2 regions of the Geodermatophilus sp. SYSU D01045 genome follow, and region 2 is predicted to be linked to the other one. Evidence: riboswitches for the same ligand, from Rfam matches in the RefSeq annotation. Region 2 holds a riboswitch; the other holds the start of a gene.

Region 1 (4,714 bases), on a different contig from region 2:
GTGCGAGATCGCGCGATCTCGACCGGGGGACGGGTCAGGCGTCGAGCAGCTCGCGGAGGAGCACGCCGACGGTGCCGGCCTCGATGAGGAAGCCGTCGTGCCCGTACGGCGAGGTCACCACCCGCAGCGGCACGCCGAGTGCGTCGGCCACCCGCCGCTGCAGCTCCAGGGGGTAGAGCCGGTCGGAGTCGACGCCGGCCACCACCGCCCGCGCGGTCACCCGGGCCAGCGCCGCCTCGACCCCGCCCCGGCCGCGGCCGACGTCCCAGGTGTTCATCGCCTCGGTGAGCACCAGGTAGCTGCCGGCGTCGAACCGGCGGGTGAGCTTGTCGGCGTGGTGGTCGAGGTAGGAGGCGACGGCGAACCGGCCGTCGGCCTGCACGGTCGCGCCGAACCGCTCCTCCAGCTCGAACGTGCTGCGGTAGGTCAGGTGCGCGATCCGCCGGGCGACGCCGAGCCCGGCGACCGGGTCGGCGCGGATCGCGGCCTGCTGGGTGGTCTGGGTGCCGATCTGGTCGGCGGTGGCCGCCGCGCCCGAGGCGAGGAAGAACAGCCCGGCCACCCGGTCGGGCAGCGCGACCGCCCACTCCAGCGCCCGCATCCCGCCCATCGACCCGCCGACGACGGCGGCCCAGCGGTCGACGCCGAGCGTGTCGGCGAGCGCCGCCTCGACCAGCACCTGGTCGCCGACGGTCACCTCGGGGAACCGTTGCCCCCACGGCCGGCCGTCGGGCGCGGTCGAGGACGGCCCGGTCGTCCCCTGGCACCCGCCGAGCACGTTGGCGCAGACGACGAAGAACCGGTCGGTGTCCAGCGCCGCGCCCGGCCCGACCAGCGACGCCCACCAGCCCGGCGTCGGGTGGCCGGGCCCCGCGGGGCCGGTGACGTGGCTGTCGCCGGTGAGCGCGTGCTCGACCAGCACCGCGTTGCCGCCGTCGGGGGCGAGCGTGCCCCAGGTCTCGTAGGCCACCCGGACGCCGGGCAGCACCCCGCCGCGTTCGAGCCGGACCGGTCCGTCCAGGTCGAGGAACAGCCGGTCCCCGGCGGGGTCGCCGTCGCGCCACCCGCCGGTGCGCGGCGGGGTGCGGGACCCCGGGAGGTCCCGCACCCCGCCCACGTCAGGCGCCCTTCGCGGCGCGGAACCCGGCCTCGAGGTCGGCGAGGACGTCCTCGATCCCCTCCAGGCCGGCAGCCAGCCGCACCAGGCCGGGCGTGACGCCGGTGGTCCGCTGTTCCTCCGGCGTGAGCTGCGAGTGCGTCGTCGACGCCGGGTGGATGACCAGGCTGCGGACGTCGCCGATGTTGGCCACGTGGCTGTGCAGCTCCAGCGCCTCGACGAAGCGCTTGCCCGCCTCGACGCCGCCGCGGATCTCGAACGCCAGCACCGCGCCGGCCCCACGGGGGGCGTAGCGCTGCTGGGCGGCGTGCCACGGCGAGGACGGCAGGCCGGCGTAGTGCACCGACTCCACCTCGTCGTGCGCCTCGAGGAACTCGGCCACCCGCTGGGCGTTGGCCACGTGCCGCTCCATGCGCAGCGACAGCGTCTCGATGCCCTGCACGACCAGCCAGGCGTTGAACGGGCTGATCGCCGGGCCGAGGTCGCGCAGCAGCTGCACCCGGGCCTTGAGCGCGTAGGCCGGGGCGCCCAGGTCGGCGTAGACGACGCCGTGGTAGGTCGGGTCCGGCGTGGTGAAGCCGGGGAACCGGCCGCGGGTCCAGTCGAAGTTCCCGCCGTCGACGATGACCCCGGCGATCGCGGTGCCGTGGCCGCCCAGGTACTTGGTGGCCGAGTGGACGACGACGTCGGCGCCGTGCTCGAGCGGGCGGACGAGGAACGGCGTGGCGATGGTGTTGTCGACGATCAACGGCACGCCGTTGCGGTGCGCCACCTCCGACACCGCGGAGATGTCGAGGACGTCGCCCTTCGGGTTGCCGATCGACTCCCCGTAGAACGCCTTGGTGTTCTCGCGGACCAGCGACTGCCAGTTCTCCGGGTCGTCGGGGTCCTCGACGAAGGACACCTCGACGCCGAGCTTGGGCAGCGAGTGGTGCAGCAGGTTGTAGGTGCCGCCGTACAGCGACGCCGACGCGACGACGTGGCTGCCGGCCTCGGCGACGTTGAGGATCGCCAGGGTCTCGGCGGCCTGGCCGCTGGCCACCGCGAGCGCGGCGACGCCGCCCTCGAGCGAGGCCACGCGCTGCTCGAGCGCGTCCTGCGTCGGGTTCATGATCCGCGTGTAGATGTTGCCCATCTCGGCCAGCGCGAACAGGTCGGCGGCGTGCTGGGCGTCGCGGAACTGGTAGCTGGTGGTCGCGTAGATCGGCAGGGCGCGGGCCCCGGTCGTGGGGTCGGGGCTGGTCCCGGCGTGGATCTGCCGGGTCTCGAAGCTCCAGCTCTGCTGGTCGGGCACGGCGCCGTCTCCTCTCGCTCGCGGAGACCCCGCGGCGCACGGAGGGCTCCGTCTTGCCGCGCGGCGGACGCCGCACGGCCGGCTCTTCCCCTGGGAGCACCTCGGACGGAGGAGAGGTTGCCGGGCAGCCAGCCAGGTACTTGTCGCTGCCTCTCGTGAGCCTGCGCGGAACCCTAGCGCCAGGTCAGGAGGCGCCGGGCCGGGGGTGCGCGAGGGCGGCCGCGGCGTCGTCGGCGAGGCGGGCGACCAGCTCCCCGGCGGGCAGCGCCTCGGCCAGCGGGTACGCCTGCCCCGCCCACGTGCTGATGGCCTCCGGGTCGCCGGCCTGCCGGGCCGCCGCGCGCAGCGGCGTCGTCAGGTGGTGGACCTGCGGATACGCGGCCGGGGCCGCGGCGGTGTGCTCGGCGAGGAAGCGGTTCACCAGCCCGCGGGCGCGCCGGCCGCTGAACGCCCGGGTGAGCGCCGTCGGCCGGCCGGCGCCCAGCGCCGCCCGGTGCGCGGCGCCGGTCCCCGCCTCGGGGCACAGGAGGAACGCCGTGCCCAGCTGCGCGGCCTCCGCCCCGGCGACGAGCACCGCGGCCACCGCGGGGCCGTCGGCGATCCCGCCGGCCGCGACCATCGGCAGGTCCACCGCCCGGGCGACCAGCCGCAGCAGCGGCAGCAGCCCGTACTCGCCCGCGCCGTCCTCGTCGCGGAGCCCGCCGCGGTGCCCGCCGGCCTCGACGCCCTGCACCACCAGGGCGTCCGCGCCGGCGTCGCGGGCGGCGAGCGCGTCCTCCGGCGAGGTGACGGTGACCAGCACGGTGGCGCCGGCGTCGTGCAGCGCGGCGACCATGTCCGGCCGCGGCAGGCCGAAGGCGAACGACACCACCGGCACCCGCTCCTCGGCGAGGACCGCGACCTTGGCCTCCCACGCGTCGTCGTCGGCGTGGGGCTCGCCGAGGTCCACGCCCCACCGCCGCGCCTCGGGCCGCAGCCGCTCGGCGTAGCGGCGCAGGGCACCCTCGTCGGCGGGCGGCCCGGGGACGAAGACGTTGACGCCGAACCGCTCCCCGGTCCGCGCCCGGACGGCGCGGACCTCCTCGCGCACCGCCTCCGGCGTCCGGTAGCCGGCGGCGAGGAATCCCAGGCCGCCGGCCTCCGACACCGCCGCGGCCAGCTCCACCGTCGACGGCCCGCCGGCCATCGGCGCCTGCACGACCGGTCGACGCAGCCCCAGCACCATGCCGGGCATCCTGCGCCCCGCGGCTCAGGCCGGGGTCAGCCGGGCCAGCACCTGGTCGAGCGCCACGCGGTCGCCGGGGGCGACGAGCAGGTCGACGACGCCGTCGGCCGGGGCGCGCAGCGTGTGCTCCATCTTCATCGCCTCGACGACGACCACCGGGTCCCCCGCGCCGACGGTCTGCCCGCCGGACGCCGGGGTGGCGATCACCGTGCCGGGCATCGGGCTGGTCAGCTCGGGGGCGTGCGCGGCGGCGTCCGGCCGCAGCACCAGCCGCCGGGCCCGCCGCAGCGGCCAGTCCGCGCCGCCGGCGTGCACGAACAGCGCGTCGCCGTCCTCGGCCACCCGGCAGTGCGACCGCACGCCGTCGCGGACCAGCGCCAGGCCGCCGTCCTCGGGCGCGCAGCTCAGCGGGCCGGCGTCGGCGCCGTCGAGGCCGGCGCGCGCGGCGGCCGGCGTGCCGGTCAGCGTCACCGTCCGCTGCCGCCCGCCGGCCTCCAGCCGGACGGTGAACGGCGCGGACGGCGCGCCGGCGCGGAAGCCGGTGGGCGCGCTCCACGGGTCGGCCGGGTCGGCGGCGGCCCAGGTGGCCAGCCACACGTGCGCGGCGGCGGCGAGGACGGCGTCGTCGGGGACGGCGGGCGGCTCCCAGGCGGCGGCGAACCGGTCGAGCAGCGCGGTGTCCAGGTCCCCGGCGCGGACCGCGGGCTCGGCGAGCAGCGACCGCACGAACCCGACGTTGGTGGTCACGCCGAGCACCGCGGTGTCCGCGAGCGCCCGGTCCAGCGCGGCCAGCGCGGTGGCGCGGTCGGGGCCCGCGGCGACCACCTTGGCCAGCATCGGGTCGTAGTCCGAGCCGACGACGGTGCCGGCGGCGATGCCGGAGTCCACGCGGGCGCCCTCGGGCTCGGCCAGCGCCAGCACCCGCCCACCGGTGGGGAGGAAGCCGCGGGCCGGGTCCTCGGCGTAGACCCGTGCCTCGACCGCCCAGCCGGTGAGCGCGACGTCGTCCTGGGCGAAGGCGAGCGGCTCCCCGGCCGCCACCCGCAGCTGCTGCTCGACCAGGTCCAGGCCGGTGACC
Region 2 (4,714 bases):
ACGATCGGCGTCTTCGTGGCGATGGTGGCGCTGCCGCTGGTGCTCATCGCGGCGCTGCAGCTGGGCGCGAGCGAGGAGGCGCAGACCAACAGCCGGATCAACCTGGTCGACGTCGCCACCGCCAGCGGGCTGAACTTCACGCTGTTCGTGCTGTTCGCGACGACGTCGTTCTTCCTCGTCGTGGTCTACGCGCTGTTCTTCGGCGACACGGTGGCCAGCGAGGCGCAGTGGGGCTCGCTGCGCTACACGCTGGCCACGCCGGTGCCCCGGACGCGGCTGCTCCGGCAGAAGTGGCTCGCGGCGCTGGTCCAGTCGGTGGGCGCGCTGCTCACCCTCGCCGTCGTCGCGGTGGTCGCCGGCGGCCTCGCGTTCGGGTTCGGCGAGATCGAGACGCCGATCGGGGTGACCCTGTCGCAGGGCGAGGGGTTCCTCCGGCTGGCCGGGATGCTCGGCTACCTCGCCGTGCACCTGCTCGTCGTCGGCACGCTGGCGTTCTGGCTGTCCACGGTCACCGACGCGCCGCTGGCCGCCGTCGGCGGGGCGGTGTTCACGACGGTCGTGTTCGCCATCCTCGACCAGGTCGAGCAGCTCGGGTCGATCCGCGACTGGTTCCCCACCGCGGAGGAGTTCGCCTGGACCGACCTGCTGCAGACACCGGTCGACTCCTCGGACCTGTTCCGCGGCGTGGTCCAGTCGCTGGTCTACGCCGCGGTCTTCACCGCGCTGGGCTTCCGCCACTTCACCCGGCGCGACGTCACGAGCTAGAGCGAGGCTCTGACCGCCTGGGCCCAGCCGACGCCCATCGCCGCGTCGGTCACCGACACGTTCGGGACGGCGCCCAGCAGCCCGGCCATGCCGTCGACCTCCGCGCCGTTGGCGGTGATCCACAACCGGCCGACGGCGGGCGCCATCTCCAGGTCGCTGACGCTGTCGCCGATCGCGACGGCGTCCGCGGGGTCGACGCCGCGCCGCTCGAGGTCCCACGCGATCGCCGCGCCCTTGGAGATGCCGCGCGGCATCAGGTGGTAGACGCGGGCCAGCTGTCCCTCCGGCGCCAGCTGCAGCCGGGCCGAGGCGGGGATCGCGCCGTTGTCCTTGAGCGTCAGCCAGCCGAACCCGCGCTCGGCCAGCCACGCGTCGACGGCGAGCGGGTCGACGAACCCGCGCAGCAGCGCGTCGCCGTCGTGCGTGGTGTGCCAGGGCGCATGCCACTCCAGCCGGCCGGGGTGGGCGGCGCACAGCGCGTCGACGACGCCGAGCTCGGCCATCACGTCCATCGGCGTGCGGCCCGCGTACTCGGCGGGCAGCTCGCCGGTCAGCCCGTGCCGCTCCCGGCCGCCCTTCCACGTCACCAGCGAGCCCAGCTCGGCGATCGCGCCGTCGGCGGCGAAGATCCGCCCCGCCTCGGTGACCTGGTCGGCGGTGCGCCCGCTGACGATCACCAGCGCGACCCCGGCGGTGTGCAGCTCCAGCAGGGCCGCGGCCGGCTCGGCGGTGGGGGAACCGTCGGCCGCGTGCCAGAACGACCCCCGCGGTCCGACCATCGTGCCGTCGAGGTCGGTGTAGACGATGCGCGCAGCCACGGCGCCCAGCATGGCCGGGGCCCGGGGCGGTCCCGGCAGCCGGGTAGAGTCGGGCCCGTTCCACTCATCCAGAGGGGCAGAGGGACACGGCCCGGTGAAGCCCCGGCAACCGCGCTCGCGCGAGCGGCGAGAGGTGCCAATTCCGTCCCGCGCGGCTCGACGGCCCGACGCGGGGAAGATGAGGAGGTAGTCGTCGCATGACCCTGACCGCTCCCGGTTCCCTCCAGGCCGACTCCGCCGCCGGCGGCCCGGTCGCCCCGAGCCCCGCCCGCGGCCTCGTCTGTCGCAACTGCGGCGCCACCTTCGGCCTGATCGCCGAGCACGCCTGCGCGCAGTGCTTCGGCCCGCTCGAGGTCGACTACGACCCCGAGCTGATGGCCGCCGTCACCCGCGAGCAGATCGAGGCCGGCCCGCAGAACATCTGGCGCTACGCCGCGCTGCTGCCGGTGGGCCAGGACCCGGCCGACCGGGTCAGCCTCGATCCCGGCATGACCCCGCTCGTGCGCGCCGACCGGCTCGCCGCCGAGCTCGGCCTCACCGGCGGGCTGTGGGTCAAGGACGACTCGGCCAACCCCACCCACTCGTTCAAGGACCGCGTGGTGAGCCTCGCCGCCACCGCCGCCCGGGGGCTGGGCTACCGCAAGATCGCCGCGGCCTCGACCGGCAACCTGGCCAACTCGGTGGCCGCCCACGCCGCCCGCGCCGGCCTGCCGTCGTTCGTGTTCATCCCGTCCGACCTCGAGCCGGGCAAGGTCGTGCAGTCGGCGGTCTACGGCCAGACGCTGGTCGCCGTCGACGGCTCCTACGACGACGTCAACCGGCTGACCAGCGAGCTCGCCGAGACCGACGAGTTCGAGGACACCGCGTTCGTCAACCAGAACGTGCGGCCCTACTACGCCGAGGGCTCGAAGACGATGGGCTACGAGATCGCCGAGCAGCTCGGCTGGCGGATCCCGGCCCAGGTCGTCATCCCCATGGCCTCGGGCTCGCTGCTCACCAAGGTGGACAAGGCCTGGCGGGAGCTGGTGAAGGCGGGGATCGTCGCGGACACCGAGTGGCGGGTCTTCGGCGCCCAGTCGGCCGGCTGCGACCCGATCGCCACCGCCTTCGACAACGGCTGGGACGTCGTCAAGCCGGTCAAGCCCACCGGCATCGCCAAGTCGCTGAACATCGGCAACCCCGCCGACGGCCCGTACGCGCTCGACGCCATCCGCCGCACCGGCGGCGCCGTCGGCCGGGTCGGCGACGAGCAGATCGTCCAGGGCATCCGCGACCTCGCCCGCACCACCGGCGTCTTCGCCGAGACCGCCGGCGGCGTGACCGTGGCGGTGCTGCGGCAGCTGGTCGAGGACGGCCGGCTCGACCCGACCAGGGAGACCGTCGTCCTCAACACCGGTGAGGGCCTCAAGACCCTCGACCCGCTGCTGCCGGTCGTCGGCTTCACCCACCGCGTGGAGCCCTCGCTGCGGTCGGTCCGGTCCGCGGGGCTCATCGGCTGACCCCCGGCGGGGGGCGTAGGCTCGCCGGCGACGTCGATCCGGCGGGTGACATCCCGCCCGATCGTCCCCGAGTCGTGTGTCCAGGATCTCCCCACGGCGGCGTGCCTGTTGTACCGTCTCGCGCGGTCGTCAGTTCCACGCACGTGTCCGACGGGCGGAAGAGCTGTACCCCGGTCCCCGGATCACGGGGACCGTCCGCACGCACCAACGTGGGAGCACACGTGGCACAGGGCACCGTGAAGTGGTTCAACGCCGAGAAGGGCTTCGGCTTCATCGCCGTCGACGGCGGCCAGGACGTCTTCGTCCACTACTCGGCCATCCAGATGGACGGCTACAAGAGCCTCGACGAGGGCCAGCGGGTCGTCTTCGAGGTCGTCCAGGGCGAGAAGGGCCCCCAGGCCGACGGCGTCCGCGTCGCCTGAGCTCCTCCGTACCCCCGTGCTGCGGCCCGGTTCCCTCCGTGGGAGCCGGGCCGCAGCCGTTCCCGGGCCACCGGTCAGCTGGGCGCCGTCACTGCTGGCCGCCCACGCCGCGGTCCTCGTCCTGCTGTCGGCCGTCTCCGGGGTCCTGCACCTCTCCGGGGTGCGCAGCGGCGGCCAGGACGACGCCGGCCGGTGGACCGGACCGCCGCCCGTGGTCCCCGTGGCGACGTGGGCGCTCGCGCTGCTCGTCGTCGTGGTGGTGGCGCGCGCGGTCGGGCCGCGGCGCCCCGGCCGGCTCGGGCACTGGCTGGCCGGCACGGCGTGCTGGGCGGTCCTGCCGTGGACCTGGCTGGCGACCGGCCTGACCGCCTCCCACCCCGAGAGCGGCTGGGTGTGGGTGACCGTCATCGGGTTCTCCGGCTACGGCTGGTCCTGGCTGGTCCCCCTCCTGCTCTTCGGGGCCGCGTTCACCGCCGTCCTGGCGCGGTTCGCCGACTGACCCACCCGGGAACAGGCGCCACCCACCCCCCGTTCTTGCACTCGGCAGGGGCGAGTGCCAGACTTCCGGTTGGCACTCGACAGTGCCGAGTGCCAATCAGGTCGGAACGGTGAGGCACAGGAGCGCGGGCCACATGGGAGCCCGCCGCGCCGGTGTCGTCCGTCGCGGGCGCCGGTCCCGGCCGTGCAGCGATCCATGCATGGAGGACATCACCACATGGCCAAGATGATCGCCTTCGAGGAAGAGGCGCGCCGCGGCCTCGAGCGGGGCATGAACACCCTCGCCGACGCCGTCAAGGTGACGCTCGGCCCCAAGGGCCGCAACGTCGTCCTCGAGAAGAAGTGGGGCGCTCCCACCATCACCAACGACGGTGTGAGCATCGCCAAGGAGATCGAGCTCGAGGACCCCTGGGAGAAGATCGGCGCCGAGCTGGTCAAGGAGGTCGCGAAGAAGACCGACGACGTCGCGGGTGACGGCACCACCACCGCCACCGTGCTGGCCCAGGCGCTCGTCCGCGAGGGTCTGCGCAACGTCGCCGCCGGCGCCAACCCGATGGCCCTGAAGAAGGGCATCGAGAAGGCCGTCGCCTCGGTCACCGAGTACCTCCTCTCGACCGCCAAGGACGTCGAGACCAAGGAGCAGATCGCCGCCACCGCGTCGATCTCCGCCGCCGACCCGGCCATCGGCGAGCTCATCGCCGAGGCGATGGAC

The links. Region 2 has a riboswitch for S-adenosylmethionine ahead of thrC (threonine synthase). Riboswitches for the same ligand answer to the same signal wherever they lie in the genome.
Region 1: another riboswitch for S-adenosylmethionine. It lies ahead of ACI798_RS14995 (bifunctional o-acetylhomoserine/o-acetylserine sulfhydrylase); the one in region 2 lies ahead of thrC (threonine synthase).

Annotation. Positions count from the first base shown of each region.
Region 1 is NZ_JBJGZB010000016.1:80,887-85,600, reverse strand. Features, by position in the region: gene metX (homoserine O-acetyltransferase MetX) at 35-1,108, opposite strand; gene ACI798_RS14995 (bifunctional o-acetylhomoserine/o-acetylserine sulfhydrylase) at 1,119-2,411, opposite strand; SAM riboswitch class IV at 2,456-2,572, opposite strand; gene ACI798_RS14990 (NAD(P)H-dependent flavin oxidoreductase) at 2,596-3,636, opposite strand; gene ACI798_RS14985 (acetyl/propionyl/methylcrotonyl-CoA carboxylase subunit alpha) at 3,661-4,714, opposite strand, start outside.
Region 2 is NZ_JBJGZB010000015.1:13,620-18,333, reverse strand. Features, by position in the region: gene ACI798_RS13860 (ABC transporter permease) at 1-765, shown strand, start outside; gene ACI798_RS13855 (HAD family hydrolase) at 762-1,583, opposite strand; SAM riboswitch class I at 1,645-1,768, shown strand; gene thrC (threonine synthase) at 1,781-3,082, shown strand; gene ACI798_RS13845 (cold-shock protein) at 3,304-3,504, shown strand; gene ACI798_RS13840 (hypothetical protein) at 3,521-4,003, shown strand; gene groL (chaperonin GroEL) at 4,220-4,714, shown strand, end outside.